DNA from 4 places in the Bacillus siamensis genome. Region 1 is predicted to be linked to each of the others. Evidence: riboswitches for the same ligand, from Rfam matches in the RefSeq annotation. Region 1 holds a riboswitch; each other region holds the start of a gene.
The links. A riboswitch is a leader RNA that binds a small molecule or an ion and turns the genes downstream of it on or off. The one in region 1 is predicted to bind S-adenosylmethionine.

Region 1 (3,770 bases):
CTGTTTGTCAAAACGGGGATGGAACTTTTTTATCAGGAAGGCCCCGCCATCATTCATCAATTAAAAGAACGGAACTGTGATATATTTTTAGATTTGAAGCTTCATGATATTCCGACTACAGTCAATAAAGCGATGAAGCGGCTTGCGGGTCTCGGCGTTGATCTCGTCAATGTGCATGCCGCAGGGGGCGGACGCATGATGCGCGCAGCTCTTGAGGGGCTTGAAGAAGGCACGCCGGCAGGCAAAAAACGCCCGTCATTAATCGCAGTCACCCAGCTGACGAGCACTTCAGAGCAGATGGCGAAGGAAGAGCTTCTGCTGCAAAAGCCGCTGTTAGAAACGGTTGTACATTACGGCAAAATGGCTGAAGAGTGCGGGCTGGACGGAGTGGTATGTTCTGTTCATGAAACAAAAGCCATTTATGAAGCGGTCCGGCCGTCATTTCTGACAGTCACACCGGGCATCCGCACGGCCAATGACGCAGCTGATGATCAAGTCCGGACGGCGACTCCGTCATTTGCGAAAGAAAACGGTTCGTCTGCCATTGTCGTAGGCCGTTCAATTACAAAAGCGGAAAACCCCGTTAAAGCATATGAAGCCATTAAACTGGAATGGGAGGGCGTTCGCCGATGAAACAGGCTATCGCAAAACATCTATTACACATTGAAGCTGTCTTTTTACGCCCGAATGAGCCGTTTACGTGGGCGAGCGGCATTCTATCGCCGATTTATTGTGACAACCGTCTGACATTGTCGTATCCAAAAGTGAGAAATGATGTGGCGGACGGGCTCGGCAGACTGCTGAAAGAGCATTTCCCCGAGGCGGAGATGATCGCGGGCACTGCCACGGCAGGCATTCCGCATGCTGCGCTTCTCGCAGACCGTACAGGCGCTCCGATGTGCTACGTCAGAAGCAAACCGAAAGCGCACGGCAAAGGAAATCAAATAGAAGGCGCCGTTAAAAAAGGACAAAAAACAGTCGTGATTGAAGATTTGATTTCTACCGGGGGCAGCGTGCTTGAAGCTGTGGCGGCCCTTCAAAGAGAGGGCGCGGAAGTTCTCGGCGTCATTTCAATTTTTACATACGGACTGCCGAAAGCAAGAGAAGCCTTTAAAAAAGCGGGTCTGCCGTACTACTCGTTAACAGATTATGACACGCTTATTGAAGTAGCGCTTGAAAACGGAACGATACATTCAGATGACATTGAGAAACTGAAATCATGGAAACAGAATCCCGAGTCAAAAGATTGGTTTAAAAAATAATGACAATAAAAACAGGCCTCAGGGCCTGTTTTATTATTCCTATCAAAAAACTCGGGTTGACTTCTGTTAGAATTGTGCTAAAATTTAGTACAAATCTAAAAAGCTTATCAAGAGCGGCTGAGGGACTGGACCGATGACGCCCGGCAACCTGCGTGACATGCAAGGTGCCGCATCCAGAAAAATGCACAGCATTTTGAAGATAAGGGCTATAACGGGTCACTGTCTTTCATTCCGCTGGATTGAAAGTTTTTTATATGAAAAAAGATTGAGGGATAAGACAACCGGCAGAAAACAACAGCTGTTTGATTGTCTCCGGGAGGAGGAAAGAAAAAATGCTAACGTATGACACATGGGAGGAACCGGCGATTACATTTCCGGAAGACGATTCCTATAAAGGCGCGCTGTCCGTTTTAAAATGGGCATACGGCCACTACGGAGACCAGCTTGTTTACGCGTGCAGCTTCGGGATTGAGGGAATCGTCCTGATCGATTTAATTTCTAAAGTGAAAAAAGACGCGGAAATCGTGTTTCTCGATACAGGACTTCACTTTAAAGAAACATATGAAACGATCGAAAAAGTGAAAGAACGTTACCCGGGACTGAACATCATCCTGAAAAAGCCCAGCCTTACTCTTGAGGAACAGGCCGAGGCTCACGGAGATAAACTGTGGGAAAGAGAACCGAACCAGTGCTGCTTCATCAGAAAAATTCTGCCGTTAAGAGAAGCGCTCGCCGGGCGTCCGGCATGGCTGTCCGGCCTCCGACGCGATCAAGGGCCGAGCCGGGCGAATACGAATTTCCTGAATAAAGACGATAAGTTTCAATCCATTAAAGTATGCCCGCTGATCCACTGGACGTGGAAAGACATCTGGAGATATACATCCAAGCATGAGCTGGATTATAACATTCTTCATGATCAGGGCTATCCGAGCATCGGCTGTGAACCGTGCACTTCACCTGCGTTTACCGCAGAAGACCTGCGGAGCGGCAGATGGAACGGAATGGCAAAAACAGAATGCGGACTGCATGAATAAAGGAGCTGCACAATGGAATTAGCCGCTATTTTATTCTGCCTGTTTTTCGCCATGAATATCGGAGCCAGCGGAGCCGCGGCTTCAATGGGGGTCGCTTACGGTTCCGGCGCCGTTAAAAAGAAAACGTATGCGCTGATTATCTGCGCGGCCGGCGTCCTGTCAGGGGCGGTTATCGGCGGCGGAGAAGTCGTTAAGACGATCAGCGGCGGAATCATTCCCGAACAGACCATTACGCTCACCATTGTGTGCATTATTATCGGAGCGGCGGCGTTATCGTTATTCACGGCGAATGTGCTCGGCATTCCGCTGTCGACAAGCGAGGTCACCGTCGGGGCGATTGTCGGGGTCGGCGTCGCGTACAAAGTATTGTTTCTGCAGCATCTTTTGGTCATCGTGATTTTTTGGGTGCTCGTTCCGTTTGTCGCGTTCTGTTTCACGTTTCTCGTATCGAAGGTATCCAGTTCTCTGAATATTCGAGTCATTTCGAGCCGGAAACAGAAGGTTTTGGGGGTTGTCCTGCTTATTGCGGGGTTTTGGGAAGCTTTTTCAGCCGGAATGAACAACGTCGCAAATGCGGTAGGGCCTTTAGTTGCCGCCGGCGTGCTCAGCGTGTCCAAAGGGACGCTGTACGGAGGCATCTTTGTCGCTCTCGGCGCTCTGCTTTTAGGACGCAGAGTGCTTGAAACCAACGGGAAAAAGATTACGAGATTTTCCGCCGGCGAAGGCATACTGCTTTCCGGAACCGGGGCCGGGCTTGTCATTATCAGTTCCGTGTTCGGTCTGCCGGTTCCTTTGGCGCAGGTGACATCATCATCAATCATCGGTATCGGAATGGCCAAAAACGGGCCGAACGTTTTTCATAAAGAAGTCGTGAAAACGATGCTCAAAGTATGGGTCGTTTCGCCGTTTTTGTCACTGTCGATTTCGTATCTGCTTGTCTCTCTGCTGTTAAAAGGAGATTACTATTCCATCTTTATGATGGCCAGCGTGCTTTTGGCAGCTGGCGGAGCCGCCAGTCTGATGAAAGCCATCCGAAAAGAGAAGCGCTCTGTCCATGAACAAGGCGGGGGCATTTAACTATTAATCTGAGTTTATTTATCTGTTAACTGGGAGGAAAATGTACTATGAGTCTAGCACCGCACGGAGGAACATTAGTTAATCGGGTGAATGAGCAGTATGATCTTACATCCGTCCAAAAAGAAATTGAGCTGGATTTGATTTCGTTTGCTGATTTAGAGCTGATCGGAATCGGAGCCTACAGCCCGATTGAAGGATTTTTCACAGAAAAAGATTACGTGTCAGTCGTTGAAAATATGCGTCTGGCATCCGGGGCAGTCTGGTCTTTGCCGATTACGCTTCCGGTCGATTCAGAAAAAGCGGCTGAGCTTGCTGTCGGGGACACCGTAAAACTGACTTACGGCGGAGAAACATACGGCGCAGTGGACATCGAAGATATTTATACGCCGGATAAACA
Region 2 (3,770 bases), 450 kb from region 1:
TTCTGATAAGGGAAGGGGAGGTTTCCCCGTACATTCTCGCAAGGCGTCTGATATCGTCTGCTTTAACGCCTGTCATAACAGAAACCGTTTCCGGATCATACTGTTTGACATGCGCTTTTAATTCTTCACTGCCTTCGGTGTATTCTGTGAGAAATGCTTCATCGTGAAGGTTCTCGGCAAATAAAACATGCATGATACCGAGAGCGAGTGCGGCATCTGTGCCGGGGCGAATGGGAATAAACCAATCGGCAAGCCGGCCTATTTGGTTCTTATGTACATCGATAACGACAATTTTAGCTCCTTTTTTCCGGGCTTTTTGAGCAATCATGACCTGATGCATATTCGTGCTGACGGCATTGATTCCCCAAAAAATAAAGAGCTTTGCATGTATGGTCTCTTCCGGATCAGTACCTGCGCCTTCTCCCATTGTATAGTTATAGCCCTCAGATCCGGCTTTGCTGCAGATCGTCCGTTCGAGCTGGCTCGCCCCGAGTCGGTGGAAAAAACGGCGGTCCATTCCCTCTGCCGCCAGTTTTCCCATATTACCGTAAAAGCTGTACGGGAGAATGCTTTCCGCTCCTTCTTCGGCAATAAGCTCTTTCCAGCGCGCACTGATCGTATTGATTGCTTCGTCCCATGAAATAGGCGCAAACACGGCTTCACCTTTTTCGCCGATCCGTTTTAACGGGACGGTTAAACGTTTTTCATCATAAATGCGCTCAGCCATGTGTCTGACTTTGTTGCAAATATTCCCTGATGTGACGGGGTGATCCGGGTCTCCCTGAATGTTAACGATTTTTCCGTCCTTTTTTGTCACAAGTAAGCCGCATTGATCGGGACAGTCCAGTGAGCACACCGACTTAAAGACCCCGTTTGGCTGTTTTGCAGCAGAATTCATAGCCCATTTCTCCTCTTTTTTTATATTGTAAGCATTATAACATTTCGAAATAGATCGTCAATTCAGAAAAAAAGTGTTGACATCACGGAAAGACTTATCTATGATGAGTTTATTCTTTTAAAAGCCTGACAATTTCATCATTTTATTTTCTATCAAGAGAGGTGGAGGGACTGGCCCTATGAAACCTCGGCAACATTTATTGTGCCAATTCCAGCAAGCGTATGCTTGAAAGATAGGAAAGAATGGTCTATACATATTTGTGCGCTTCAAGCGGATAAAGACGGTATATGAATCTCTTTCCTTCTTCGGGGAAAGAGATTTTTTTGTGAAAAAATTTATGTGAAAAGGATGTTTTGCACCATGACGGTTTTAATTACCGCACCCTATCACGACGAGGGGCTGAAGGAGCTGACAGATCTGTTCGGGCGGACTGTGCACCTGCCGTGGAAGAAGCACGGCCGGGCCTATCGGGAAGATGAATTAATCCAGATGATTCAAGAGACAAACGCGTCGGGGCTTATTACCGAACTTGATGAGGTATCAGAGCGAGTGATTGATATATTGCCGGATTCCGCTTTTATCGGCGTCTGCAGAGGGATGCCGTCTAATGTGGATATCACGGCGGCGACTAAAAGAAAAATCCCTGTCTTTTATACACCGGCCCGCAATGCCCAGGCTGTTGCTGAAATGTTTATCGGAAATGTCATTTCGTTTTTGCGCCACACGTATTCTTCTCATCAGTGGCTGAAGGACGGGAAGTGGAATGGTGATTATTTGCAGGCTTACGTCAAATTCAGGGGAAATGAGCTGACGGGGAAAACAGTCGGCCTTATCGGTTTCGGAGCTGTCGGACAGAGAATCGCCCGGCTATTGACGGCTTTTGACTGCAAGGTGCTGTACTATGACCCCTTTGTCAATCATGAGAACCGGGAGTATGAAAAAACGACGATTGAACGGGTATTTTCTGAAAGTGATATTGTCTCCGTTCATTTGCCGCGCATCGAAGAAACCATCGGCCTGATCGGCGCCCGGCATTTTCAATTGATGAAGCAAGAAGCTGTTTTTGTCAATACATCAAGAGCGGCGGTTACAGACAGAAAAGAGCTGCTGCGGGTGCTGAAAGAACGGCGGATTAAAGGAGCGATTCTTGACGTGTTTTATCATGAACCGCCTGAATCTTCTGATTATGAATTGATCTCTTTGCCGAATGTGTTAGCGACTCCCCATTTAGCGGGCGCAACATTTGAAGTGGAAGATCATCATGTGAAGATTTTAAATGAAGCGCTTTTCAAATGGAAACAAGATCAAACCTGCTCAATACGTGAACTTTATAACAAAAGAGAACTTGAAACGGAAGGAGGAGGCTGTAATGGCTGAACAAAAAGGCTACCTTGTATTTGACATCGGGACGGGGAATGCGCGAGTCGCGGTCGTGACTGCCGGCGGCGAAGTGATCGCGCTTGAAAGGGAAGACATTGAATATGTGACGGATCCGCTTTATCCGGACGGACGATATTTCTCACCGGAAGGGTTATGGAAGCAAATCAGCGCTATGGCAAGGAAGGTTATTGCCAAAAGCCCACATATTACATTAATCGGAATCACCTCTACAAGCCAGAGGCAGGGAATTGTTCTAATCAATAAAGGTAAAAAGGCATTTCTCGGTTTGCCCAACATTGATAACAGAGGCCGTGAATGGGAAGACGGGATTGAGACAAAAGAAGAAGTGCAGCAGCAAACCGGACGTCTTCCGAGCGCTTTATTTTCCGCCATGAAACTTGTCGGATTAAAAGCTAGACAGCCGTCTTTATGGAAAGAAGTGAAGTACATCACAAGCATCAGTGACTGGGTGACATTTGAGCTGAGCGGTATTTTAAGCTATGAACCGTCACAGGCCGCTGAAACACTGCTGTTTGACGTAAGGAAAAAGGCGTGGTCAGAGAAATTATGCAGCATCTTCGGGGTGCCTTCTGCCATTCTTCCTTCACTCGTCCGATCTGGGACGGTTGTCGGAATGTTAACGTTTAAGAAAGCGGCGGTTCTCGGTCTTTCTGAAAGAGTGCCTGTAATTGCAGGCGGGGGAGACACACAGCTTGCCATCAAAAGTGCAGATGCAAAGCCCGGAGATATCGTCATCGTATCCGGCACAACGACGCCGATTACAAAGATAACAGCGGAGACCGGAACCGAAAGTTTAGAGAATGCATGGCTGAATTGCCATACAGAAGAAGGTCAATGGCTTCTTGAAACGAATCCGGGTGTAACGGGACTCAATTATCAAAAATTAAAATCCATTTTTTATCCGAATGAATCCTACAGCGTCATGGAACGGGAAATCGCCAGTCTGCCGAAACATGATCAAGCTTGTGTTTCAGCGTTAGGCTCCTATTTATCGTCTGAGAAAAACGCACTCGCAAAAGGCGGATTTATTTTTGATGCCCCGCTGTCCCAAAGTTTAAGCCGAGCGCATTTTGTCAAAGCCGCTCTGATGGAAATCGCTTTTTCAATCAAATGGAACTATGAGGCGTTAACAGAGGTGACTTCCTTTTCACAAAATGAAGTGAAGGTGTGCGGCGGCGGTTTCCAAAGTGATGCGTTGACACAGTTTCTTGCTAACCTTCTGCAAAAGAAGATTTATAAGAGAGAAGGCTTCAGCCAGGCATCCGTAATGGGGGCGGCGATGATCTGCAACGAAGCTCTCGGTGTGAAAGAAGAACTTTCGAACCGCATAAAGGTAATTGAACCGGAATCAGATCAGACGGATCTCTTCCTATATGAAGAATGGAAACAGACGCAAAAATTATTTGCGCATTTTCAGCCCAGCGGTGAAAGCCTGACTTGGGGATGAGATGACAACATGAAAGATTGCTGA
Region 3 (3,770 bases), 1.6 Mb from region 1:
TATTGGACTGGTACCCCTCTACATATGCAAGGTTTCCGAGTCCGCCTGAGCCGATGGCGCCGGCAATGGCGGTAGATCCGATCAGGGCGATGGCTGTAACGGTGATGCCCGAAATTAACGCAGGCATTGATTCAGGAATCAGCACTTTGAAGATAATCGTCGATGTCTTTGCTCCCATTGATCTGGCAGCTTCGATGACTCCTTTATCGACCTCACGCAGCGCAATTTCAACAAGCCGGGCATAAAACGGCGCGGAGCCGATAATCAGCGCAGGCAATGCGGCGTTCGGCCCTAAAATCGAGCCGACTAAAATCTTAGTAAAGCCGAGAAGCAGAATAATTAAAATAAGAAACGGAATAGACCTGAAAATATTAACGACCGCCGCAATCACGGTGTTAATGATTTTATTTTCCCATAAGCTTCCCTTGCCCGTTAAAAAGAGCAGAAGACCGAGTATCGCTCCGATGACAAATGAAAAGACTAAGGCGATGACCGTCATATAAAGGGTCTCGTATGTGGCCGTCCACAGCTCGGTTAAATCAACGTTCGGGAACCATTTTTCAAACATTTGTGATCACCTCTGCTTCTACCTGTTTGTCTTTGATGAACCGGATCACGTTTTCTACTTCTTTTTCCTGACCGTCAATATGGATGAATAAAGAACCGTAGGCTCCGTCCTTCGTCTGTGAGATTTTCCCCTGCAGAATATTGACGTCCACCTCAAAGTTTCGGATCATCTCCGTAATGAGGGGCTGCTCGGCGGCCTGCCCGACAAATGAAAGCTGAATCGTTTTTCCTGTCGCGGTTTCCTGCAGAAAATGCTGGATGGTTTCTTTCGTCTCCTCCGGTTCTGTCACCTGCTGAACGAAACGCTTGGTCATCGGTTCGCGCGGGTTTCTGAAAACTTGGAGCACTTCGCCTTCTTCAACGACTTTCCCGTTTTCCATAACGGCGACTCTGTTGCAGATTTTTCGGATGACGTGCATTTCATGGGTAATGAGCACGATCGTCAGACCGAGTCTGTCATTTATATCGGATAAAAGATCCAAAATTGAATCGGTCGTCTGCGGGTCGAGCGCTGATGTCGCTTCATCGCACAGAAGGACTTTCGGATTATTGGCGAGCGCCCGGGCGATGCCGACACGCTGCTTTTGACCGCCGCTCAGCTGTGACGGATAAGACTTTTCTTTCCCCTCTAATCCGACCAGTTTAATCAGCTCATCGGCGCGGCGGACCCGTTCGCTTTTTTTCACACCGGCGATTTCCAGCGGAAACATAATGTTCTCCCGGACGGTGCGCGACCACAAAAGGTTAAAATGCTGGAAAATCATGCTGATTTCCTGACGCGCTTTTCTCAGCCCGCGGCTGCTTACTTTATTTAATTCCGTCCCTGCAACTTCCACGATGCCTGACGTCGGCTTTTCAAGGCCGTTCAAAAGACGGATTAAGGAACTTTTACCAGCTCCGCTATATCCTATAATTCCAAATATTTCGCCCTTTTTGATATCAAGAGTGACATCTTGGACAGCATTGACATCCCCATGCTTCGCTTTATAAATTTTTGAAACATTTTGAAGATGGATCAAAGCAATCACCTGCCTTACACTATTCTAAGAAATCTTCCGGTTTTCTACGCAAAAGAAAAGCCTTTCTGCAAAAATGAGCAGAAAGGCTTATTGAAAAAGGCCTTTCTCTCATCTTTCAAAGCAGACCGCTTTGAGTGAATTGGCACCATTTCAACATCGTTGATGGTTGCCGGGCTTCATAGGGCACTTCCCTCCACCTCTCTTGATAAGAGAAAACATATCGTATTTTCGTCCGGAAATTCTTACTGTAGAATAGCACGGCGAATGATAAAAAGTCAATAAAATAAATAATGGAAGCTATTGTCACATAGTAGATTGGCAGTTTACGGCTGTTTGCTGATCGTCTGAAAAAATCCGTTTGTCAGCCAGAGGATGGCCTCCAGCTTCAGCAGGGCCCGGAATGATCCTTTCACTTTGAGTTTTCCGCTTTGGATGAGCTTCTGCAAAGAGACATCACCGTGCAGGAGATGGATGATTTCCGCCTGGTTTCCGTAAAAGGTCAAATTAGATTTTTCCTTTGAAACTGACGTTTTTCTCATTTCTCCCTGTCCGTTAATTGAGACCGTTAAGGCTTCTTTTTCTCCCTGGAATGTAATCAGCAGCGTTGAGGCGTTTAATAGCGGTTTCAAAAACAGATGCTGTCCGTCATTCTCCAAAACTTCTATTTTCTCCACTCGTATAACCTCCCGTTTTAATGGCCATACATACACTTTCTCTTTTTAACGGACAGAACCCTTTATAAACCGCACGACATTTTCCTGTAAAAATTGTCACATCGGGAACGTTTGCGATGTTTTTTGTTTAATCAGCTCATATAAATAGGAAACGGAGCGGAAGGCGTATCCTTTCTCAACAAGTTCTCCGCCTTTAAACAGCAAAAAGCACGGAACGCTTTCAATCTGATAGGCTTTGGCGAATGCGGGGGAATAATTCACGTTGTTTTTATAGAAGGCGGTGCCGGGCAGCATTTCTTCGACGACAGAAAGCATCTTGGACGCCAGCTGGCATGTGCCGCAAAACGGGGTGTACAAATACAGGAGATAGACGTCATCCTGAATCAATTCGAGTTCATTTTCTTGGAGTTCTTTCATTTTGATTATCACCTCAGGTCGTTCTTTTTCAAAAATACAGGGTCTGCATCAAGGCCGGCTCTGATCAGCACAGATGCGAGATGATGGCCCGGGCACGACTCGACTTGCCTGTATGTTCTGTCTATATAGATATGGCGCGCTTCGGGAAGCTCCCGTTTCAGCTGTTTTCTTAATTTTTCTCCGGATTCATCTGCGTCCGTTAATATAAAGACGTCTCTGTCAAACAGGCGGTCCGCCAAATCTTCCAGTTCGGTTTGGCCGATCGTCCCGTTTGTACAGACGATTTCCGCGGGTTCGATGAGCACTTCTCTGACTTTGATTTTATCCGATTTCCCTTCTACGATGATCACCTTTTCATCTTCGTTGTTCATAAGCATCACCTGCCGATTGTTTTAGCGTCAGATTAAAAAAGAAGGCAGTGAAATTCACCGCCAACTGTTAACACCAGCCGTTCTCATAATCGCAATCCACATATTTCGGATCACTGCCGTTTATGACATCGGCTGTTTTATAAAATTTTTGATTCTCAAATGAAAAGCCCTGTTTGAGCTCGTACTGGTTCATGCCTGTCATCTCGCCGATGGCTTCATTTTCATGAAACAAGGAAAACCTGCCGTTTTGAAAGCGGCCCGTGACGTTTTCCGTCACATCGACCTTTTGTTTATCAAAAGCCATATTAGACACCTCCCGTTACAGATAGAATGTCCAAATGGCCCTTTTGCTATCCGATCAGTCTTCCTGTGTCATTTCGTCATATTGCTCGGAAGTCATGAGGTTTTCGATTTCTTCAGCATCAGCCGGTTCTACGACGATCATCCACGCTTTTTCATATGGAGACTCGTTTACGAATTCAGGGCTGTCATCAAGGTCTTCGTTCACTTCCGTCACCGTTCCGTTAATCGGTGCGTACAATTCGGATACGGTTTTGACGGATTCTACGCTGCCGAATGGCTCGTCCGCTTTAATTTCAGCGCCGACTTCCGGAAGCTCGACAAATACGATATCGCCAAGTTCGGCTTGCGCGAAATGTGTAATCCCGATACGGGCTTTTCCGTCCTCAACTTTGACCCATTCGTGCTCTTTGGAATAACGC
Region 4 (3,770 bases), 280 kb from region 1:
TTGTCGTTGTCGGCAGAAGGGGAAGACCGAGTGATTCATTTTGCAGCGCCAATCGTTCTTCAAAGCTTGCAGGGCGGGAGAAATCTTTTTCTGTCAGCTGATTCAATTCTTCTTTTTGAGCTGAGTTCGCTCCTGTTGCGAATGCTTTCAAAGCTTTAAGTGCCGCTTTTGACTCTTCAATCAGCTCACTGACGGCCGCTTTGCCGGACAGAAGTCCTTCTTTTAAGACGCTGAGTTCCGCCAGTTTTTCTTTAGCGTATGACAGGCCGTTCAGCAAATCCTTTTCAAGATGCTCGTCAGGGTGTTTCGCCACCGGCACGTGCAGAAGGCTGCTTGAAGGCTGAATCCATAACTCCTCAACATCAGCGTGGCTGAGGATATCCAAAGCCGCATCAAGGCGTTCTTCAACATCGATTTTCCAAATGTTTCGGCCGTCGATCACACCGGCTGCCAGCACTTTATCTTTCGGGAAGCCATGCTTTTTCAATTGCTCAAGGTTTCTGCCTTTATCATGCACGAAATCAAGCCCGATTCCCTGTACAGGATACGAAACGAGTTCTTCATATGCATCAACCGAATCGAAGTATGTCTGCAGGAGGACATTCAGCCCTGAAAGCTCTTTTGTAATAGATTCATAGAGTTCTTTTGCGGCGCGGACATCTTCAGCTGAGGCTGTCACAAGGGCTGGCTCATCAATCTGAACCCATTTGACGCCTTCTGCTTCAAGCTCTTTCAGCAGCTGTACATAAAGAGGAACAAGGCGCTTTTGAATCGCTTTCGCCTCTGATTCTTCGTATCCTTTCGCAAGTGTGACGAATGTATACGGACCGACAATGACAGGTTTCGTTTCCGCTCCGAATTCTTCTTTGATCCGGCGGTAGTCGTCAAGCTGTTTGTTTCTCGTCAGACGGAATTCAATGCTTTCGTCATATTCAGGAACGATGTAATGGTAGTTGGTGTTGAACCATTTTGTCATTTCACTGGAAACGGCGTCTTTAACACCGCGGGCAATCGCGAAATATGTATCAACGGGATCCGTGATGCTGCGGAATCTTTCCGGAATCCAGTTAAAGCTGACGGCTGTATCAAGCACATGGTCATAATGAGTAAAATCAGAGACCGGCACGATATCGATATTTTGGTCAAGCTGTGTTTTGACAGCTGATAAGAATAAACTGTCAAGCTCTTTAAGAAACGTTTCTTTATCAGTGTTTCCTTTCCAATAAGCCTCAAGCGCTTTTTTCCATTCTCTGTTCAAGCCGATTCTCGGAAAACCGAGATTTGAAGTTTTGATTGTAGTCATTAAGTCTCCTCCTTTAAGTGAGATGTAACAAAAAAGCCTCTTTCTCATGAGAGAAAGAGGCTTTAACATCAAAATGTAAGCCTCTCTTATCTCTCAGATCACGTCTGATGGAATTAGCACCGTGCCTTAGGAGACAATCGTCTCGGCGCAAAAATCACGCGCCCCATTTCACAATGGAATTACGGTCGGTTGCTGTTGGGGTCAAAAGGCCAATCCCTCGCCCAACTCTCGATAAGAGAAAATATTTCAATTTTTTTGAAAAGTTACATCATTTGTTGGTTATCTTATCAGCTTATTCAGATCACTGTCAATAGAAAATCTCACATTTTGAAAATTGGTGATGTTGACAAGCGGATCAATCATTATATGAGAAAAATATCAGAAAGACAGCAGCTGTGCCTGTTCGGCTCTTTCCATGAGCACATCAGGTGCGTCTAAATACAGAAATCCGTTCCCGGCCAATGTTTTGGCGATGCCCAAAGGAAGAGTCCGCCGCACAAGCTGGGCATAAATTTCGGCTTCAGAAAGCGTCCGCTGAAACGAGTCCTGTTCAAGCCCTTTTATTAAGGCCAGCGCTCCGCTCACGTGCGGGGCGGCCATTGAAGTGCCCGTCAGCTTCCCGTATTTATGGTTGGGAAGGGTGGAGAGAATGTTTTCTCCGGGCGCCACGAGGTCGATTTCTTTATTTGCGTTTGAAAATTCTGACGATTTACGGGCGATTGAGACTGATCCGACGGCGATCACTTCGTTGTAAGCGGCCGGATACGACAGTTCTTCTGTCCGCTCGTCTCCGTCACCTTCATTTCCTGCTGCGCAAACGACCAGTACACCGCTTTTTACCGCATTTGTGACGGCTTCTTTCAGTTCAGGCACATCGTTCGGCCCGCCGAGTGACATGGAAATAATGTCCGCCTTTTGTTCAACGGCGTAGTTGATGCCGTTGATGATCCATTCGTATTTGCCGCTGCCGTTTTGACCGCCTAGAACTTTAACGATTAAAAGGCTCGCTTCCGGCGCAACACCTGAAATTCCGCCGTTTGAATCATTGGCCGCAATCGTTCCGGAAACATGTGTCCCGTGGCCGTTGTAATCGGAAATCGCGTCTTCTTTGCCTTCGTCATCATCGGTGAAGTTTTTTCCGCCGATAACCCGGTCTTTCAAATCAGGATGATTAATGTCGCAGCCTGTATCAAGCACCGCGATTTTAATATCCTTTCCTTTAAACCCTTTTGCCCACAATTCTGGCGCCTTAATCACTTTAATACCCTCAGGAAGCTCGTTCACATCCATGATCTGCTCATCCGTGACATAAGGAATCAACCGCATTTCACCATTCATAAAAAAGCCCTCCTTTTTTATGCTTGCGAGTGGATTCAAGGGTGTTGCTACTATTTTATGGCAGATTATGCCGTTCAGAAAGAGTCATTTGAAGCATTTTCATAAAAAAGGCGCAATCTATTGCACTAAATAATTTCAAATAATTGGATGGTTCAACGGCTTTTATTTTGATTCGGCATCAGCTGACGCTATAATTGGAAATGGGAAAGGAGAAGAGGTATGAAGATAAATGAAGCATTGTACGACTATTTTTCCGAACGGGTGGATCAAATTGCGAAAGAATGGATTGAAACGATGGAAGATTCGGATCCGAATTCGATTTACTCTTTGACAAATCCCGTCATCATAGAAGAGCTGATGGAGCAAGATAAAGAATTTTACCGGCATATTAATAAAATGTATATCATACCGGAAAAAGAATTTTTAGAAGAGTTTGAGCGATGGGTGATTGAGCTTGCGAAAGACCAGAAGCATCTGGATACCCCGGTCCAGTATGTGGTTCGTGAATTCATGAGAAACCGGAGATTGTACATCAGTTATTATGATGCGTTTGCCGATAAACATGAATCTTCGTTTGCCGAGGGAGAAAGGAAGAGATGGGAGAATTTAATCGTTCAAGTATTTGATTTTACGATTTACACATTTGTCGATCACGCCGAATATAATTCGAAAATGCAGCTGAATGCGCAAAGAGAAATGATTTTAGAATTAAGCTCGCCGGTTATTACGCTGAGCAAACGGACGGGTCTTCTGCCGCTTGTCGGCAATATTGACACGGAACGCGCCAAATACATTCTTGAAAATACGCTGAGTACATGTGCAAACCGGCTGATTGAGCATCTGTTAATCGACTTGTCGGGCGTAGTGGTTGTCGATACAATGGTGGCGCACCAGATTTTTAAATTAATTGAAGCGCTGAACCTGATCGGCGTTTCGTCCACTTTATCCGGGATCAGGCCGGAAATTGCCCAAACCGCTGTACAGCTCGGCATTAATTTCTCGGATATTACGATTAAATCCAACCTCGCCCAGGCTCTCAATTATCATCAGTAACATACATACAAAACAGGCTGCCGAATCACTCCGGCGGCCTGTTTTTATACAAACAACAGTGAAATGAGACAGCTTG

Region 2: it holds a riboswitch for S-adenosylmethionine, as region 1 does, so the genes downstream of both, ABDB98_RS09630 (2-hydroxyacid dehydrogenase) here and ABDB98_RS08005 (phosphoadenylyl-sulfate reductase) in region 1, are expected to answer to the same signal.
Region 3: it holds a riboswitch for S-adenosylmethionine, as region 1 does, so the genes downstream of both, metN (methionine ABC transporter ATP-binding protein MetN) here and ABDB98_RS08005 (phosphoadenylyl-sulfate reductase) in region 1, are expected to answer to the same signal.
Region 4: it holds a riboswitch for S-adenosylmethionine, as region 1 does, so the genes downstream of both, metE (5-methyltetrahydropteroyltriglutamate--homocysteine S-methyltransferase) here and ABDB98_RS08005 (phosphoadenylyl-sulfate reductase) in region 1, are expected to answer to the same signal.

Annotation. Positions count from the first base shown of each region.
Region 1 covers NZ_CP155579.1:1,560,939-1,564,708, forward strand. The annotation lists gene pyrF (orotidine-5'-phosphate decarboxylase) at 1-633, shown strand, start outside; gene pyrE (orotate phosphoribosyltransferase) at 630-1,262, shown strand; SAM riboswitch class I at 1,364-1,468, shown strand; gene ABDB98_RS08005 (phosphoadenylyl-sulfate reductase) at 1,595-2,296, shown strand; gene ABDB98_RS08010 (inorganic phosphate transporter) at 2,309-3,373, shown strand; gene sat (sulfate adenylyltransferase) at 3,421-3,770, shown strand, end outside.
Region 2 covers NZ_CP155579.1:2,011,371-2,015,140, reverse strand. The annotation lists gene ABDB98_RS09635 (molybdopterin oxidoreductase family protein) at 1-898, opposite strand, end outside; SAM riboswitch class I at 1,045-1,137, shown strand; gene ABDB98_RS09630 (2-hydroxyacid dehydrogenase) at 1,259-2,275, shown strand; gene ABDB98_RS09625 (FGGY-family carbohydrate kinase) at 2,268-3,746, shown strand.
Region 3 covers NZ_CP155579.1:3,123,018-3,126,787, forward strand. The annotation lists gene ABDB98_RS15425 (methionine ABC transporter permease) at 1-568, opposite strand, end outside; gene metN (methionine ABC transporter ATP-binding protein MetN) at 561-1,586, opposite strand; SAM riboswitch class I at 1,692-1,798, opposite strand; gene ABDB98_RS15435 (SCP2 sterol-binding domain-containing protein) at 1,910-2,260, opposite strand; gene ABDB98_RS15440 (thioredoxin family protein) at 2,357-2,677, opposite strand; gene ABDB98_RS15445 (toprim domain-containing protein) at 2,686-3,048, opposite strand; gene ABDB98_RS15450 (YusG family protein) at 3,116-3,352, opposite strand; gene gcvH (glycine cleavage system protein GcvH) at 3,407-3,770, opposite strand, start outside.
Region 4 covers NZ_CP155579.1:1,285,255-1,289,024, forward strand. The annotation lists gene metE (5-methyltetrahydropteroyltriglutamate--homocysteine S-methyltransferase) at 1-1,303, opposite strand, end outside; SAM riboswitch class I at 1,387-1,541, opposite strand; gene ABDB98_RS06845 (S8 family peptidase) at 1,682-2,641, opposite strand; gene ABDB98_RS06850 (STAS domain-containing protein) at 2,861-3,694, shown strand; gene ABDB98_RS06855 (energy-coupling factor transporter transmembrane component T family protein) at 3,739-3,770, opposite strand, start outside.